Regions from separate parts of the Streptomyces sp. NPDC079020 genome, predicted to be linked through region 3. Evidence: riboswitches for the same ligand, from Rfam matches in the RefSeq annotation. Region 3 holds a riboswitch; each other region holds the start of a gene.

Region 1 (5,658 bases), on a different contig from region 3:
ACCGCGGTGAGGTGGGCGACCGGGGTGAGCGTGGAGTCGGCGGCGATCTGCTGGGTCGCCTTGACCGTCCCCGCGCGCGTGGAGCCTCCGGCGCCGTACGTCACCGAGACGAAGCTCGGGCGCACCGCCTCGACCCGCCGCAGCGCATTCCAGAGGTTCCGCTCGCCCTTCTCGGTCTTGGGCGCCCAGAACTCGAAGGAATACGAGGTTTTGCCGGTCGCGAGCAGGTCCCGCACGGTGCGCGCACGGTCTGTCCTGGTGGAAGGTGTGCCAAGGGCCATACTGGGAGGTTAACCAGGGCGGGGCGGTCCCCCAACCAGGCCTCCACTTTTTGCCTGAATTGGCCTGATTGTTGTCCACCCCTCGGACACCGCCGTCCCGGGCCGCCCGGAGGTGTCCCTGACCGCCCGGACGGCCCGCGGACCTCAGAGCTCGTGCGCCCTGACGCGCCGCGCGAGGGCGGCGGCGGCTCCGGCCGGATCGTCCGCCTCGGTGATCGCCCGGACGACGACAACCCGGCGGGCGCCCGCCTCCAGCACCTCGTCCAGATTGCCCGCGCCGATCCCGCCGATGGCGAACCAGGGGCGCGGCTGCCGGAGCGAGGCGGCGTAGCGCACGAGGCCGAGCCCGGGGGCGTACCGGCCGGGCTTGGTCGGGGTGGGCCAGCAGGGGCCGGTGCAGAAGTAGTCCACGCCCGGCGCGGCGACGGCCGCGTCGACCTCGGACTCGGCGTGCGTGGAGCGGCCGGTCACCACGTCCTGGCCGATGATCGCGCGGGCGGCCGGCACCGGCAGGTCGCCCTGGCCCAGGTGCAGCACATCCGCGCCGATGGCGTGGGCGACATCGGCGCGGTCGTTCACGGCGAGGAGCTTGCCGTGGCGCAGGCAGGCGTCGGCGAACACTTCGAGGTGTTCCAGCTCCTCGGCCGCCTCCATGCCCTTGTCCCGCAGTTGGACGATGTCGACGCCGCCGGAGAGCACGGCGTCGAGGAACGCGGGAAGGTCACCCTGTCGCCTGCGGGCGTCCGTGCAGAGGTACAGCCGGGCGTCGGACAGCAGCTCGCGAGGCGTGGGCATGGCGGAATCCCCCCGGGGTTACCGCGGGGTACGGGCCGTGCGGCACGGCCCGTACCCCGCGTGCGGTTGTCTCGGTCAGACGGCGAGCGCCTGGGCGCGGCGCTTCACCTCCGTCCCGCGATTCTCGCTCAGGGCCTGCGCGGGAGTGCCGGGCAGGGTCGGGTCGGGGGTGAAGAGCCAGTCCACCATCTCTTCGTCGGAGAAGCCGTCGTCCCTCAGGAGCGTCAGGGTCCCCGAGAGGCCCTTGACCACCTTGTCGCCGTCGATGAAGGCGGCAGGCACCTGGAGTGTCCGGTTCTCACCACGGCGTACGGCGATGAGCTGGCCTTCCTTGACCAGCTGCCGCACCCGCGTCACCTCGATATCGAGCATTTCCGCGATGTCGGGAAGGTGGAGCCAGGCAGGGACTAGAGCATCGATCTTTGCGTCAATCTCGGTCACGAGGACAAGCGTGCCATCTGGGACCGACAGTCGGAAGCCGGGCCGACCGTACGGGGGTCGGCCCGCGCCGTCACAGGACCGCCGACTTCAGCGGTACGGAGGGGTCCGCGGCCCGCGCCGGGTCGATGGGCGCCCCCGATTCGATGAGCTTGCGGCCCTGCGCCAGGTCGCGCGGCCGGCCGACGGCGAGGACGGCGGTCAGCGCGCCGCCGCGGAGCCAGCACACCGACCAGGCGGGGTCGGCGGGGTCGCCGCGCCACAGCAGGGTGTCGGCCCCCGCGTGGTGGCCCGCGTACTGCACGAAGCGGCCGAACTGCTCGGACCAGAAGTACGGCACGGGGTCGTACACCCCGGGCCGCCCTTCCCCGTCGAGGGCGGCGATGTCCGCGGCGACGGTACGGGGGCCCTGGAGGGCGTTGTCCCAGTGGTGGACCAGCAGGCGTTCGCCGTAGCGGGCGGAGGGGAAGGAGGCGCAGTCGCCGACCGCGTACACATCGGGCAGCGAGGTGCGCAGCGCGCTGTCGGCGGTGACGGAGCCGTCCGGGCCGAGCGCGACGCCGGAGCCGGTCAGCCAGCCGGTGGCGGGCCGGGCGCCGATCCCGACGACCACCGCACCGGCCGGGAGGACCCTGCCGTCCGCGAGGACCACGGTGCCCTCCTCGACGCGGGCGACCCGGGCACCGGTGAGGAGTTCGGCACCGCTCTCGGCGTACCAGTCGGCCATCGGGGCGGCGGCCTCCGCGGGCAGGGCGCCGGCGAGCGGGCGGTCGGCGGCTTCGACGACGGTGACCGCGCAGCCCGCGGCGCGGGCGGCGGTGGCGAACTCGGCGCCGATCCAGCCCGCCCCCACGACCACCACGTCGTGCTGCCGCTCCAGGACGGGGCGCAGCCGGGCGGCGTCGTCGAGGGTGCGCAGCAGATGGACCCCGGGCACCCCCTCGGAGCCGGGCAGCAGCACGGGTTCGGCGCCGGTGGCGATGACCAGGACGTCGTACGGAACGGGACCGTCCGGTGTGTCCAGTTCATGTGCGCCGGAGCGCAGGGCGCTCACGTCCACGCCCAGGCGCAGGGTGATGTCCAGCGCCTCGAAGTCGATGTCGAACGCGGAGTCCTCCGCCTTGCCGAGCAGGACCGCCTTGGACAGCGGTGGCCGGTCGTAGGGCTGGTGCGGTTCGGCGCCGATCAGGGTCACCGGTCCGGTGAAGCCCCTTTCGCGCAGGGCCACGGCGGTCTGCACGCCCGCCATGCCCGCTCCGACGATCACGACGCGGCGCGTCCGCTGCCGTGCTGCCTGCTGTTCCGTCTGCTCGCTCACCCGTCCACCATAAACACCTGACGGACCGTCAGGAAGTGGGCTGCCCCTCCACGCCCGTCCCGCCGCCCTTCCGGTGCCCCCCTCCCGCGTCCCGCGTCAGCTGGGCGCGGGGGGCGTCTCCCGGGGCGACCGGGTTTAGGGTGGCAGACGGAAAACACTCGCGGGAGTCCGGGCGTACCGGACTGAGAGGGAGGCTGGACGGCCTCCGACCGTACGAACCTGATCCGGGTCATGCCGGCGAAGGGAGGGGCTGGACGCCCATGCGTTCTTCTCGTAACGGAAACGGATCCGACGTCCTCGTCATCGGGGGCGGAATCATCGGTCTGGTGACCGCCTGGCGGGCGGCGCAGCGCGGGCTGCGGACCACGGTCGCCGATCCCGGCCCCGGCGGCGGGGCCGCGCGGGTCGCGGCCGGAATGCTGGCCGCCGTCACCGAACTCCACTACGGCGAACAGCTGCTGCTCGGCCTCAATGTCGCCTCCGCGGCCCGTTATCCGGCGTTCGCCGAGGAGCTGACGGCGGCGAGCGGACAGGACATCGGCTTTCGCGCCTGCGGCACGCTCGCCGTGGCGCTGGACTCCGACGACCGCGCCCATCTGCGCGAACTGCACGCCCTGCAACAGCGTTCGGGGCTGCGGTCCGAGTGGCTCACCGGCCGTGAGTGCCGCCGGCTGGAGCCGATGCTGGCGCCCGCGGTACGCGGCGGACTGCGGGTCGACGGCGACCATCAGGTGGACCCCCGGCGGCTGGCCGCCGCGCTCCTGACCGCCTGCGAGCGGGCCGGGGTGGTCCTTCACCGGGACCGGGCCGAGCGGCTCACGGTCTCGGGCGGCCGGGCCGCCGGTGCCGTACTCGCCGACGGCACGGAGCTCGCCGCCGACCAGGTGGTGCTCGCCGCGGGCAGTCTCAGCGGCCGGCTCGCCGGGCTGCCGGACGAGGCCGTTCCGCCGGTACGCCCGGTCAAGGGCCAGGTGCTGCGGCTGACCGTGCCGCCCGCGTACGCCCCCTTCCTGAGCCGGACCGTGCGCGCCGTGGTCCGCGGCAGCCACCTCTATCTCGTCCCGCGCGAGAACGGCGAGCTGGTCGTCGGAGCCACCAGCGAGGAGCTGGGCTGGGACACCACCGTCACGGCCGGCGGGGTGTACGAGCTGCTCCGCGACGCGCACGAGCTGGTGCCCGGCATCACCGAACTGCCCCTCACCGAGACCCGGGCGGGACTGCGCCCCGCCTCCCCCGACAACGCCCCGCTGCTCGGCCCCACCGCCCTGCCCGGTCTCCTCCTCGCCACCGGCCACCACCGCAACGGGGTGCTGCTGACCCCCGTCACGGGTGACGTGATGGCGGAGGTGCTGACCTCCGGCGAGCTGCCCGAGGTGGCCCGCCCCTTCGCGCCGGGCCGTTTCGCGCCCGCCGCCGCCCGTGTACCCGCCGCCCCCGTATCCCAGGAGCAGCCCGCATGACCCGGCCCGATCCGGCCCGCGCCGCCGCGCCCGCCCCCGTATCCGCGCCCTCCGCCGTGCCCTTCGCCGTGCCCGTCGCAGCCCCGGCTCCCGTTCCGGCCCCCGCTCCCCGTCCGGCACCCGGCGCGTCCGTCGCGGTCACCGTGAACGGCGAGGACCGCGACCTGCCCGCCGGCACCGCGCTGGACGCCCTCGTCGCGACGCTGACCTCCGCGCACCGCGGAGTCGCCGCCGCCGTCAACGAGAGCGTCGTCCCGCACGGCCGGTGGTCCGCCACCACGCTCGGCGACGGCGACCGGGTCGAGATCCTCACCGCCGTGCAGGGGGGCTGACCGTGTCCGGCGATCTCTTCACCCTCGGCGGCACCGCCTTCACCTCCCGGCTGATCATGGGCACCGGCGGGGCCCCGAGCCTCGACGTGCTCGAACGCTCCCTGGCCGCCTCCGGCACCGAGCTGACCACCGTCGCGATGCGCCGTCTCGACCCGACCGTCCAGGGCTCGGTGCTCTCCGTCCTGGAACGGCTCGCGATCAGGGTCCTGCCGAACACGGCGGGCTGCTTCACGGCGGGCGAGGCCGTACTGACTGCCCGGCTGGCCCGGGAGGCGCTCGGTACCGACTGGGTAAAGCTGGAGGTGGTGGCCGACGAACGGACGCTGCTGCCCGACCCGATCGAGCTGCTGGACGCGGCCGAGACCCTGGTCGACGACGGGTTCACGGTGCTGCCGTACACCAACGACGACCCCGTGCTGGCCCGGAAGCTGGAGGACGTGGGGTGCGCGGCGATCATGCCGCTCGGCTCCCCCATCGGCTCCGGCCTCGGCATCCGCAATCCGCACAACTTCCAGCTGATCGTCGAACGGGCCGGGGTGCCGGTGATCCTGGACGCGGGGGCCGGAACCGCCTCGGACGCCGCACAGGCGATGGAGCTCGGGTGCGCGGCGGTGATGCTGGCCTCCGCCGTGACCCGGGCGCAGGAGCCCGAGCTGATGGCGGCGGCGATGCGGCACGCGGTGGACGGCGGACGGCTGGCCCACCGGGCGGGCCGGATCCCGCGCCGCCACTTCGCCGAGGCCTCGTCGCCGGTGGCGGGGCGGGCGGTGCTGGACCCGGAGCGCCCGGCGTTCTGACGGCCCGGGGCGCGTGGTTCCGGCGCACGCACAGCACCTTCACCGTGTGCGTGTCCCTGTCACGGATCGGCTGCAGTACGGCCCCGGGACCGCCCCGGCCCGTCCGGCCCGTCCGTGGTGACTCGTAGACTCATCAGGTGGATACGACCCTCCAGGACCCTCTCGTCGGGCAGCTGCTCGACGGCCGGTATCGCGTAGAGGCGCGCATCGCCGTCGGCGGCATGGCCACGGTCTACC
Region 2 (5,658 bases), on a different contig from region 3:
GTCTGGCGGATGACCCAGCCGCCGGAGGGGTATCTCAAGGACGTCACGGCCGGGGTCTTCGCCGCGTTCTACGTACCGTTCCTGGCCACGTTCGTCGCGATGCTCCTGACGGCGGACGACGGGCCGCAGCGGGTGCTCACCTTCCTGCTGCTCACGGTGATCAGCGACACCGGCGCCTACGCGGTGGGCTGGCGCTTCGGCAAGAACAAGCTCGCACCGCGCATCAGCCCCGGGAAGACCCGCGAGGGCCTGCTCGGAGCGGTCGCCTTCGCGATGGCCGGCGGCGCGCTGTGCATGCAATTCCTGATCGACGGCGGCTCCTGGTGGCAGGGACTGCTGCTGGGCCTCGCGGTCGCCGTCAGCGCCACCCTCGGTGACCTGGGCGAGTCCATGATCAAGCGGGATCTCGGGATCAAGGACATGGGCACCCTGCTGCCCGGCCACGGCGGCATCATGGACCGGCTGGACTCGCTGCTGCCGACCGCCCCGGTGGTGTGGCTGCTGCTGGTGCTGTTCGTCGGATCCGGCTGAGCCGAACCCGCGCGCATACCGTCTGACCTGCAATTCTTATGGGTGAGGGTCCGTTGTCCACAGGGCGGCGGGCCCTCACTCGTCTTTCTGCGACACTGGATGAACCATGCCTAAGCCCGGAGAACTCACTTTCGTCGCGCCCCGCGGAGCCAAGAAGCCCCCGCGGCACCTCGCCGACCTCACGCCCGCAGAGCGCAAGGAAGCGGTCGCCGCGATCGGCGAGAAGCCGTTCCGCGCCCAGCAGCTCTCGCAGCACTACTTCGCGCGGTACGCGCACGACCCGGCGGAGTGGACCAACATCCCGGCCGCGTCGCGGGACAAGCTCGCCGAGGCGATGTTCCCCGACCTGATGTCCGTGGTCCGTCACATCAGCTGCGATGACGACACCACCCGCAAGACCCTCTGGAAGCTGCACGACGGGACGCTCGTCGAGTCCGTCCTGATGCGCTATCCCGAGCGCGTGACGATGTGCATCTCCTCGCAGGCCGGCTGCGGGATGAACTGCCCGTTCTGTGCCACCGGGCAGGCCGGGCTCGACCGCAATCTGTCGACCGCCGAGATCGTGCACCAGATCGTGGACGGCATGCGGGCACTGCGCGACGGCGATGTCCCGGGCGGCCCCGCGCGGCTCTCCAACATCGTCTTCATGGGCATGGGCGAGCCGCTGGCCAACTACAAGCGCGTCGTCGGCGCGATCCGGCGCCTGACCGACCCCGAGCCGGACGGCCTGGGGCTCTCGCAGCGCGGGATCACCGTCTCCACCGTGGGACTGGTCCCGGCCATGCTGCGCTTCGCCGACGAGGGCTTCAAGTGCCGGCTGGCCGTTTCGCTGCACGCCCCGGACGACGAGCTGCGTGACACCCTCGTCCCGGTGAACACCCGCTGGAAGGTCCGCGAGGTACTGGACGCGGCGTGGGAGTACGCGGAGAAGTCCGGCCGCCGCATCTCCATCGAGTACGCGCTGATCCGCGACATCAACGACCAGGCCTGGCGGGGTGACCTGCTCGGACGGCTCCTCAAGGGCAAGCGGGTGCACGTCAACCTGATCCCGCTGAACCCGACGCCCGGTTCGAAGTGGACCGCCTCGCGGCCCGAGGACGAGAAGGCGTTCGTCGAGGCCATCGCGGCCCACGGCGTTCCCGTCACCGTCCGTGACACCCGGGGTCAGGAGATCGACGGGGCCTGCGGTCAGCTGGCGGCGTCCGAGCGTTAGGCCGGAAATCGCCCGTGTAGCCTGGGTGCGAAATCAACTTCATATTCCGACAGGGGAGCGCCACAGCGCTGAGAGTGCGGCACCGGAACAGGTTGGCCGCAGACCCTCTGAACCTCGCCCGGGTCATTCCGGGTAGGAAGTTCGGTCATTACTCAAGCTGTTGCGCCCTGCCCGCTTGCGGTTCGCCGTGAGCGGGCAGGGCCGCGTCTCTTCCTGGTCACTCCAGGAGGAATCACATGAACACCACCAAGAAGTACGCGGCGACGGCCCTCGCCGCCGCGCTCGGCGTCACGGTGCTGGCCGGCTGCGGCAGTTCCGACGACAGTCCGGAGGGAGCCGGGGGCACCAAGGGCTCCGGCTCCAAGACCGTGACCCTGGTCAGCCACGACTCCTTCAACGCCTCGGAATCCGTACTGAAGGAGTTCACCGAGGAGACCGGCTACACGGTCGAGGTGCTCAAGAGCGGTGACGCGGGTGCCGCCCTCAACCAGGAGATCCTGACCAAGGGCTCTCCGCGTGGCGATGTCTTCTTCGGCGTCGACAACACACTGCTCTCCCGCGCCCTCGACAACGGCCTGTTCACGGCGTACGAGGCGAAGGGCCTGGACCGGGTCGCGGCCGCCGCACAGCTGGACGACAAGCACCGGGTCACTCCGGTCGACACCGGTGACGTCTGCGTCAACTACGACAAGAAGTACTTCGCCGACAAGAAGCTCGCGCCCCCGCAGTCCTTCGACGACCTGCTGAAGCCCGCGTACAAGAACATGCTCGTCACCGAGAACGCCGCGACCTCCTCTCCCGGTCTGGGCTTCCTCCTCGGCACCATCGCCGACCGGGGTGAGGACGGCTACCAGGACTACTGGAAGCAGCTGAAGAGCAACGGCGTGAAGGTCGTCGACGGCTGGGAGCAGGCGTACAACGAGGAGTTCTCCGGCTCCGCGGGCGGGAAGAAGGCCAAGGCGGAGCGGCCGCTCGTCGTCTCCTACGCCTCCAGCCCGCCGGTCGAGGTGCTGTACGCGAAGCCGCAGCCGGCCGAGGCCCCGACCGGGGTCGCCACCGGTACGTGCTTCCGGCAGATCGAGTTCGCCGGGCTGCTGACCGGCGCGAAGAACGAGGCGGGCGGCAAGGCACTGCTGGACTTCCTGATCAGCAAGAAGTTCCAGGAGGACATGCCCCTGAACATGTTCGTGAACCCGGTCGCCGAGGACGCGAAGCTGCCGGAGCTCTTCACGAAGTTCGGCGCGACCATCGACAAGCCCGTCACCGTGGCTCCGGAGAAGATCGCCAAGAACCGTGAGCAGTGGGTCCAGTCATGGCACTCGCTCGTCGTGAAGTAGGCGAGGCGCCAGGGTCCGGATCCTCCGCCGTCCGGCGCGGCGGCGGACGGTCCGGCGGCGCCCGGCGCGGGAACGCGGTGCGGCTGGGCCTGATGGCCGTGCCGCTCGCGTTCTTCGCGTTGTTCTTCGCCTACCCCGTCGCCGCGATCGTCGGCCGCGGCCTGAAGTCCGGGGGCAGCTGGCAGTTCGGCCGGATCGGTGAGGTACTGGCCCGGCCGGACATCCTGGACGTCCTCTGGTTCACCACCTGGCAGGCGTTCGCCTCGACCGGGCTCACCCTGTTGATCGCGCTGCCCGGCGCCTATGTCTTCGCCCGCCTGGAATTCCCCGGAAAGCAGCTGCTGCGGGCGGTCGTCACCGTGCCGTTCGTGCTGCCGACGGTGGTCGTCGGCACCGCGTTCCTGGCGCTGCTGGGGCGTGGCGGGTTCCTCGACGACCTGTGGGGCGTACGGCTCGACACCACCGTGTGGGCGATCCTGCTGGCCCATGTCTTCTTCAACTACGCGGTGGTCGTACGGACCGTCGGCGGGCTCTGGTCGCAGCTCGATCCCCGGCAGGAGGAGGCCGCGCGGGTGCTCGGCGCCGGACGGTTCGCCGCCTGGCGACGGGTGACGCTGCCCGCGCTGGCGCCCGCCGTGGCGGCCGCGGCACTGATGGTCTTCCTGTTCACGTTCACCTCCTTCGGTGTCGTGCAGATCCTCGGCGGTCCGGCCTACTCCACCCTGGAGGTGGAGATCTACCGGCAGACCGCGCAACTGCTCGACCTGCCGACGGCGGCCGTACTGACCCTCGTGCAGTTCGCGGCGGTCGGCGGGATCCTCGCCGTGCACGCCTGGACGGTGCGGCGCCGGGAGACCGCGCTGAAGCTGGTCGATCCCGCGCAGACGTCCCGCCGCCCGCGCGGCGCCGGACAGTGGACGCTGCTCGGCGGGGTGCTGCTGACCATCCTGCTGCTGATCCTGCTGCCGCTCGGCGTGCTGGTGGAGCGCTCGTTCGACGGGCCCGGCGGCTATGGCGTCGGCTACTACCGGGCGCTCCAGTCCGCCGGGGCGAGCGGATCCACCTTCCTGGTCGCCCCCCTCGAAGCGATCTGGAACTCCCTCCAGTACGCGCTGGTCGCGACCGTCATCGCCCTCGTCGTCGGCGGGCTCGCCGCGGCGGCGCTGACCCGGCGGGCGGGGCGGCTGGTGCGCGGCTTCGACGCCCTGCTGATGCTGCCGCTCGGGGTGTCCGCGGTCACCGTCGGCTTCGGATTCCTCATCACCCTGGACAAGCCGCCGCTCGACCTGCGGACGTCCTGGATCCTGGTGCCGCTGGCCCAGGCACTGGTGGGCGTCCCCTTCGTCGTACGGACCATGCTGCCCGTCCTGCGCGCGGTGGACGGGCGGCTGCGCGAGGCGGCGGCGGTGCTCGGTGCCTCGCCGCTGCGGGCCTGGCGGGAGGTCGATCTGCCGCTGGTGCGCAGGGCGGTGCTGGTCGCCGCGGGTTTCGCGTTCGCCGTGTCGCTGGGTGAGTTCGGGGCGACCGTGTTCATCGCGCGGCCCGACAATCCGACGCTTCCGGTCGCCGTGGCACGGCTCCTGGGGCGGTCCGGGGAGCTCAACTACGGGCAGGCGATGGCCCTCAGCACCATTCTGATGCTGGTGTGCGCGGTGTCGCTGCTGCTCCTCGAACGCATCCGCACCGATCGATCCGGGGAGTTCTGAGTGATGGACGGGGAGTTCTGCGCATGCTGAGGCTGGAAGAGGCCACGGTCCGGTTCGGGAAGAGGGCGGCCCTGGACACCGTGGACCTGGAGGTCGCCGACCACGAGATCGTGTGTGTGCTCGGGCCGAGCGGCAGCGGGAAGTCCACCCTGCTGAGGGCCGTCGCCGGGTTGCAGGCGATGGACGGCGGCAGGGTGCTGCTGGACGGGGCCGACCAGTCGGGGGTGCCCGTGCACAAGCGCGGGCTGGGGCTGATGTTCCAGGATCACCAGCTGTTCCCGCACCGGGACGTCGGCGCCAATGTGGCCTTCGGGCTGCGGATGCACGGGGCCGGCCGCGCCGGAGCGGACCGGGAGGTGGGCGAACTCCTCGATCTGGTGGGCCTGCCCGGCGCGGCACGCCGCGCGGTGGCCGCGCTGTCCGGTGGTGAGCAGCAGCGCGTGGCCCTTGCCCGTGCGCTCGCCCCGCGCCCGAAACTCCTGATGCTGGACGAGCCGCTGGGCCAGCTGGACCGCAGCCTTCGCGAACGTCTCGTCGTCGAACTGCGCACCCTGTTCGGCCGCTTGGGCACGACGGTGCTGGCCGTCACCCATGACCAGGGCGAAGCCTTCGCACTCGCCGACCGGGTCGTGGTCATGCGGGACGGGCGGATCGCCCAGGCCGGTACGCCGCTGGAGGTCTGGCAGCGGCCCGCCTCGGCGTTCGTCGCCCGCTTCCTGGGCTTCGACAACGTGGTCGACGCGACGGTGACCGGCACGACCGCCGACACGGCGTGGGGCAAGGTACCGGTGCCCGGCGGGTCGCCGCAGGGCCGCTGCGATGTGCTGGTCCGGCCTGCCGGGGTGCGGATCGGCGCCCCGGAGAGCGGGCT
Region 3 (5,658 bases):
TACGGAAACCCCCTGTCACCCCGTGCCGTGGGCGCTCTACCATCGGCGTATCAGTAGCAGGCTCTCCTCCGTTTCCGCCCGAACGCCCGGTCCACGCGGGCAGTCAGGCCCTACGGAGCATCGGGGGATGCACATGAACAGCGCTCCGCACCTGCTGGCCGAGGACCGACCCGAGTACGAGCGGATCCTGGGCGACGCACTGCGCCATGCTCATGAACGCCCGGATCTGGACGGCGTCGGGGACCGTCTCAACACGGAACAGCTGCGCACCATGGCACTGAACGCGACGGACCTGATCACCGGGGCCGCCGCCACCGAGTACGACCACTATGTGCGCGCCCGCGGTGAGCTGCGCAGGCCCACCGGCGCGGCGGACCAGGACCCGGACGACGAGCAGGGCCAGGGCCCCGCCCCCGGTGACGCGGGGCCGGACGGGGCCGCGCGTACGGGCGCGGGCATAGGCGCGGTCGTCACGGTCCTGGCCCCGGTCCTGGCGGGCACTGCGGCCGCGATCTTCCTGCTGCTCGGCTATCTGCTCAAGGCCGTCAGCCCGTCCCTCGCCTTCGCCGGCACGATGGTCACGGCCGGCTGGTTCTTCGCGGCCGCCGCCGCGGCGGCCATCCTCGTCGCCGCCGTGGGGCTGCTGATCACGGCTCTGCGCAACGGGGCGACCTCGCTCTCCGCCGAGAACGAGGAACAGGAGCTTCCGGAAGAGATCGCACGGGCCCGGGAGGCCTGGCGCCATGCCCTGCTGGAGCGCGGCATCCTGCCGTTCCTGCGGGACGCCCTGGACGACCCCACGGCCGGACCCGCGGCACGGACCCCGTACCGCTCCCCGAACCGCATCCCCAGGATCGGCTACAGCAGCCCGGACTTCTCCGGTCCGGAGGGCGGCCCCGCAGCGGGTCCGAGGCCGACGTTCACGAGCCCGGATTTCACCAGTCCGGACTTCGGCGGCCCCGAGCACCAGCCGAAGTAACGCTCCTGCGCGCGGAGTCCCCGCGCACGCGGAATCCTCGCGCGGGCGGTCCCCGGCCCTCGGACACGGCAAAGGCCGGGGCAGCTCGCGCTGCACCCGGCCCGTGCGGTGCTCCGGCCCGTCACGGCGCCGGAGCGGTGAGAATCAGACGCCCTGCGGCGACAGCTTCGGGTTGGCGCCGTACTCGTTCGCCTCGTACTTGCCCTCGGTGGCCAGGAAGACGAGCAGGATGATGCCGCCGACCAGCGGGACGAGCGAGATCAGGATCCACCAGCCCGAGCGGCCGGTGTCGTGCAGACGGCGCACGATGACGGCGAGCGACGGGACGATGACGGCGACGATGTAGATGTAGTACGGGACCTGCGTGCCTATCGCCGCACCGATGGCCATCAGGATCACGGCCGCGATGATGTTGAAGAGCACGAACATCCAGTACTCCTTGCGGCGTGCGCGACCGCTGAAGCCTGCGTAGTTCTTGAGTACGTCCAGGTACCAGTTCATGGTGATTCCCTCCCCGGGCCCCCCGTGCGAGGGCTCACATTTTTCGGCCAGGCATGCCGGAAAGTAAGGCACAGATAAGGAGACGGTCAAGCTCTGGTGGACCCTCGGCGGAACGTACATCCAGCTGCAGCACTACCGTGTCCATACCGTCGCTCAACCTGCATGAAAAACCGGGCCGGATGGCCACCGACCGGCTCAAATGGCGCGTACAAGACAAACGTTGCCGTCCTTCGCACACGGAGCACGGCGCCGCTCCCGGCGGAAGACCCGCCCGGAACAGCGCCGTTCATGCCCTCGATACGCCGTCGGAGGCCCGGCCGGCCGTCAGTCCGCGATCGGCAGATAGACCCGGTTTCCGGCCGCGGCGAACTCCTTCGACTTCTCCGCCATCCCCGCCTCGATCTCCGTCCGCAAGCCCCCGTGCTCACGCCGGATGTCCTGTGAGATCTTCATCGAGCAGAATTTCGGCCCGCACATCGAGCAGAAGTGCGCCGTCTTGGCCGGCTCGGCGGGCAGTGTCTCGTCGTGGAACTCCCGCGCCGTGACCGGGTCGAGGGCCAGATTGAACTGGTCCTCCCAGCGGAACTCGAAGCGCGCGTCCGACAGCGCGTCGTCCCAGTCCTGCGCCCCCGGGTGCCCCTTGGCGAGGTCCGCCGCATGGGCGGCGATCTTGTAGGTGATCACGCCGGTCTTCACATCGTCCCGGTTGGGCAGCCCCAGGTGCTCCTTGGGCGTGACGTAGCAGAGCATCGCCGTGCCCCACCAGGCGATCATCGCCGCACCGATACCGGAGGTGATGTGGTCGTACGCCGGGGCGACATCGGTGGTCAGCGGGCCGAGCGTGTAGAACGGCGCCTCCTCGCAGATCTCCTGCTGAAGGTCGATGTTCTCCTTGATCTTGTGCATCGGGACATGGCCCGGCCCCTCGATCATCGTCTGCACACCGAACCGCTTGGCGATCGTGTTCAGCTCGCCCAGCGTGCGCAGTTCGGCGAACTGCGCCTCGTCGTTGGCGTCGGCGATCGAGCCGGGGCGCAGACCGTCGCCCAGCGAGTACGTCACGTCGTACGTCGCGAGGATCTCGCACAGTTCCTCGAAGCGCTCGTACAGGAACGACTCCTTGTGGTGCGCGAGACACCAGGCCGCCATGATCGATCCGCCCCGGGAGACGATGCCGGTCTTGCGGCGGGCGGTCAGCGGGACGTACGGCAGACGCACGCCGGCGTGCACCGTCATGTAGTCGACGCCCTGCTCGGCCTGCTCGATGACGGTGTCCTTGTAGATCTCCCAGGTCAGCTCCTCCGCCCTGCCGTCGACCTTCTCCAGGGCCTGGTAGAGCGGGACGGTGCCGATCGGCACCGGGGAGTTGCGCAGCACCCACTCACGGGTGGTGTGGATGTTGCGCCCGGTGGAGAGATCCATGACCGTGTCGGCGCCCCACTGGGTGGCCCAGGTCATCTTGTCCACCTCCTCCTCGATCGAGGAGGTGACCGCCGAGTTGCCGATGTTGGCGTTGACCTTCACCAGGAACCGCTTGCCGATGATCATCGGCTCTGTCTCCGGGTGATTGACGTTGGCGGGCAGCACGGCCCGGCCCTCGGCGATCTCCTGGCGCACGACCTCGGGCTCGACGTTCTCCCGGATCGCGACGAATTCCATCTCGGGAGTGATCTCACCCCGCCGGGCGTACGCGAGCTGGGTGACGGGCCGTCCGTCCCGGCTGCGGCGCGGCTGGCGCGGCCGGCCCGGGAAGACGGCGTCGAGGTTGCGCAGCCCGCCACGCGGCGAGGTGTGCTTGAGCCCGTCGTCCTCGGGGCGGGCCGGACGGCCCGCGTACTCCTCGGTGTCGCCGCGGGCGGTGATCCAGTTCTCCCGCAGCGGTGCGAGCCCGCGGCGGACATCGGTGTCGACGGACGGATCGGTGTACGGCCCCGATGTGTCGTACAGCGTCACGTCGTTGCCGTTGGTGAGGTGCACCTGGCGGACCGGCACCCGGAGGTCCGGGCGTGAGCCCTGGACGTATCCCTTGTGCCAGCCGATGGACTTCCCGGCCTCGTCGTCCGGTGCGCCCTGACCGACGCGCACATTCTGCGCTTCCTGGTCATTCCGCTTCGAGGCAGGCGTGCGTGCGTCCGATGTGGTCATGAGACCTACTCCCTACGCCGGCATTACCCGGTAACAGGTTCGGCGGTCGACGCAGCATGTCCCGTACAGATGTACGGAGATCAGCGTCCTCTCAGCCCGGTGCTCCGAGCTCCCGCGTGTGCAAAGGTGCCACCACGCTAGCGCCCTTCGTGGCGAGCTGACCAGAGGCCCCCTCCCGTTCTTGCGATGATCGCCCCGTGACTTCCCCCCAAAGCGACCCCGCATCCCAGGGCCACGCACATGGCCACTCGCACAGTCACGGCCCCGCCGCGCCCGTCTCCAAGCATCTGCGCAAGGTCATCGCGGCCGTACTGATCCCCTTCGCCACCGCGGTCGTGGTCGGTCTCGTGGCCTTCTGGCCCGGCGGCGTCCCGGCGCACGAGCGCACCGGCGTCGGCTTCGACCGGCAGACCCAGGAAGGCACAGTGGTGCAGGTCGACAAGGTCGACTGCAAGGACGTCAACGCCGCACAGGTGCCGCCGACCGGGGGCACCTCCACTCCGTCCGGACGGGAAGCGGTCAACGAGCAGTCGGGGCAGTGCGAGAAGGCCACGATCGAGGTGACCACCGGCAACGACAAGGGCCGGAAGTTCGTCGAGGTGATCCAGCCCGACGCCCCCCGGCAGCTGCGTGAGGGACAGGGCGTGGTCGTGGCGTACGCGCCCGACGCGCCGCACGACCTCCAGTACTCGGTCATCGATGTGGACCGGACGGTCCCGATGGCTCTGCTCGCCGGGATCTTCGCCCTCGCGGTCGTCGTCGTGGGAAGGCTGCGCGGGGTGATGGCACTGGTGGCGCTCGCCGTGTCCTTCGCCGTACTGACCCTGTTCATCCTGCCCGCGATCCTTCAGGGGTCGAATCCGCTGGTCGTCGCGGTGATCGGGGCCAGCGCCATCATGCTGGCGGCCCTCTACATGTGCCACGGGCTGACGGCCCGTACGTCCGTCGCGGTCATCGGCACACTGATCTCACTGCTGCTGATCGGGCTGCTCGGCTCGCTCTTCATCGGCTGGGCGAGCCTGACGGGCAACACCGACGACAACACCGGCCTCATCCACGGCCTGTACCCGGAGATCGACATGAGCGGCCTGCTGCTCGCCGGGATCATCATCGGCTCGCTCGGCGTGCTCGACGACGTGACCGTCACCCAGACCTCGGCCGTCTGGGAATTGCATCAGGCGGACCCGCGGATGGGTTGGCGGGCGCTGTACCGGGCAGGGATCCGTATCGGAAGGGACCACATCGCCTCGGTCGTCAACACCCTGGTGCTCGCCTACGCGGGCGCGGCACTGCCGCTGCTGCTGCTCTTCACCATCGCCCAGAGCAGTGTGGGATCGGTCGCCAACAGCGAGCTGGTCGCTGTGGAGATCGTCCGGACGCTGGTCGGATCGATCGGACTGGTCGCCTCGGTACCGGTGACCACGGTGCTCGCCGCTCTGGTCGTCTCCGCGGACCGCACAGGGCTCGGCGCGGAAGCCGGAGCTCCTGCACCCGTACGGACCGGGAGAGGCCGTCGTCGCAAGGCATGACCGCGAACGACCGGCGTACCACCCGCTCGACCGGCACTCAACCGCGCTTCAACCGGCACCTCGCCCCTGCCGGCGACAACCACCCCATTTCTCCCCGCGGACGCCGCGCCGCCCCTCGGCAGGCGTCGAGCCGCTCTCCTGAACCGGCAAGGGACCTGTCCGTATCAACCGGCGTTCTGCTCCTCGGCGAGGATCCGGCCGAGCGCCTCTTCGAGGTTTCCGTCGAAGTCACCCAGCGTGTGTTCCTGCCCCAGCGGCACCAGCTTGTCCGTCCGGTCGAGAAACGCCACGAGGGGCGCCGTACCGGCCCGGAACAAGGCGCGGTCCGCGCCGACCTGCAAACGGATGTGCACATCGCTCAGCCCTTCGGGCTCCGTCGGCCCGATGTGCACATCACCGTCCCCACTGGGACTGTTCAGACCGTCCAACAGCAACTCACGGCCGAACGCCCAGGTCACAGGGGCGTCGCCGGGCAAGTGGAACGTCATTCGGATCGCGTACGGA

Evidence for each region. A riboswitch is a leader RNA that binds a small molecule or an ion and turns the genes downstream of it on or off. The one in region 3 is predicted to bind thiamine pyrophosphate.
Region 1: it holds a riboswitch for thiamine pyrophosphate, as region 3 does, so the genes downstream of both, thiO (glycine oxidase ThiO) here and thiC (phosphomethylpyrimidine synthase ThiC) in region 3, are expected to answer to the same signal.
Region 2: it holds a riboswitch for thiamine pyrophosphate, as region 3 does, so the genes downstream of both, ACIGJO_RS28720 (thiamine ABC transporter substrate binding subunit) here and thiC (phosphomethylpyrimidine synthase ThiC) in region 3, are expected to answer to the same signal.

What each region holds. Positions count from the first base shown of each region.
Region 1 is NZ_JBITUB010000001.1:323,434-329,091, forward strand. It holds gene metF (methylenetetrahydrofolate reductase [NAD(P)H]) at 1-281, opposite strand, end outside; gene thiE (thiamine phosphate synthase) at 426-1,076, opposite strand; gene ACIGJO_RS01500 (Rv2175c family DNA-binding protein) at 1,152-1,517, opposite strand; gene ACIGJO_RS01505 (NAD(P)/FAD-dependent oxidoreductase) at 1,588-2,832, opposite strand; TPP riboswitch at 2,983-3,095, shown strand; gene thiO (glycine oxidase ThiO) at 3,093-4,292, shown strand; gene thiS (sulfur carrier protein ThiS) at 4,436-4,624, shown strand; gene ACIGJO_RS01520 (thiazole synthase) at 4,627-5,421, shown strand; gene pknB (Stk1 family PASTA domain-containing Ser/Thr kinase) at 5,559-5,658, shown strand, end outside.
Region 2 is NZ_JBITUB010000016.1:86,118-91,775, forward strand. It holds gene ACIGJO_RS28710 (phosphatidate cytidylyltransferase) at 1-531, shown strand, start outside; gene rlmN (23S rRNA (adenine(2503)-C(2))-methyltransferase RlmN) at 638-1,744, shown strand; TPP riboswitch at 1,786-1,901, shown strand; gene ACIGJO_RS28720 (thiamine ABC transporter substrate binding subunit) at 1,981-3,081, shown strand; gene ACIGJO_RS28725 (ABC transporter permease) at 3,174-4,787, shown strand; gene ACIGJO_RS28730 (ABC transporter ATP-binding protein) at 4,811-5,658, shown strand, end outside.
Region 3 is NZ_JBITUB010000004.1:307,651-313,308, reverse strand. It holds gene ACIGJO_RS10970 (hypothetical protein) at 128-979, shown strand; gene ACIGJO_RS10965 (DUF805 domain-containing protein) at 1,124-1,480, opposite strand; gene thiC (phosphomethylpyrimidine synthase ThiC) at 1,805-3,625, opposite strand; TPP riboswitch at 3,618-3,751, opposite strand; gene ACIGJO_RS10955 (YibE/F family protein) at 3,823-5,154, shown strand; gene ACIGJO_RS10950 (SsgA family sporulation/cell division regulator) at 5,319-5,658, opposite strand, start outside.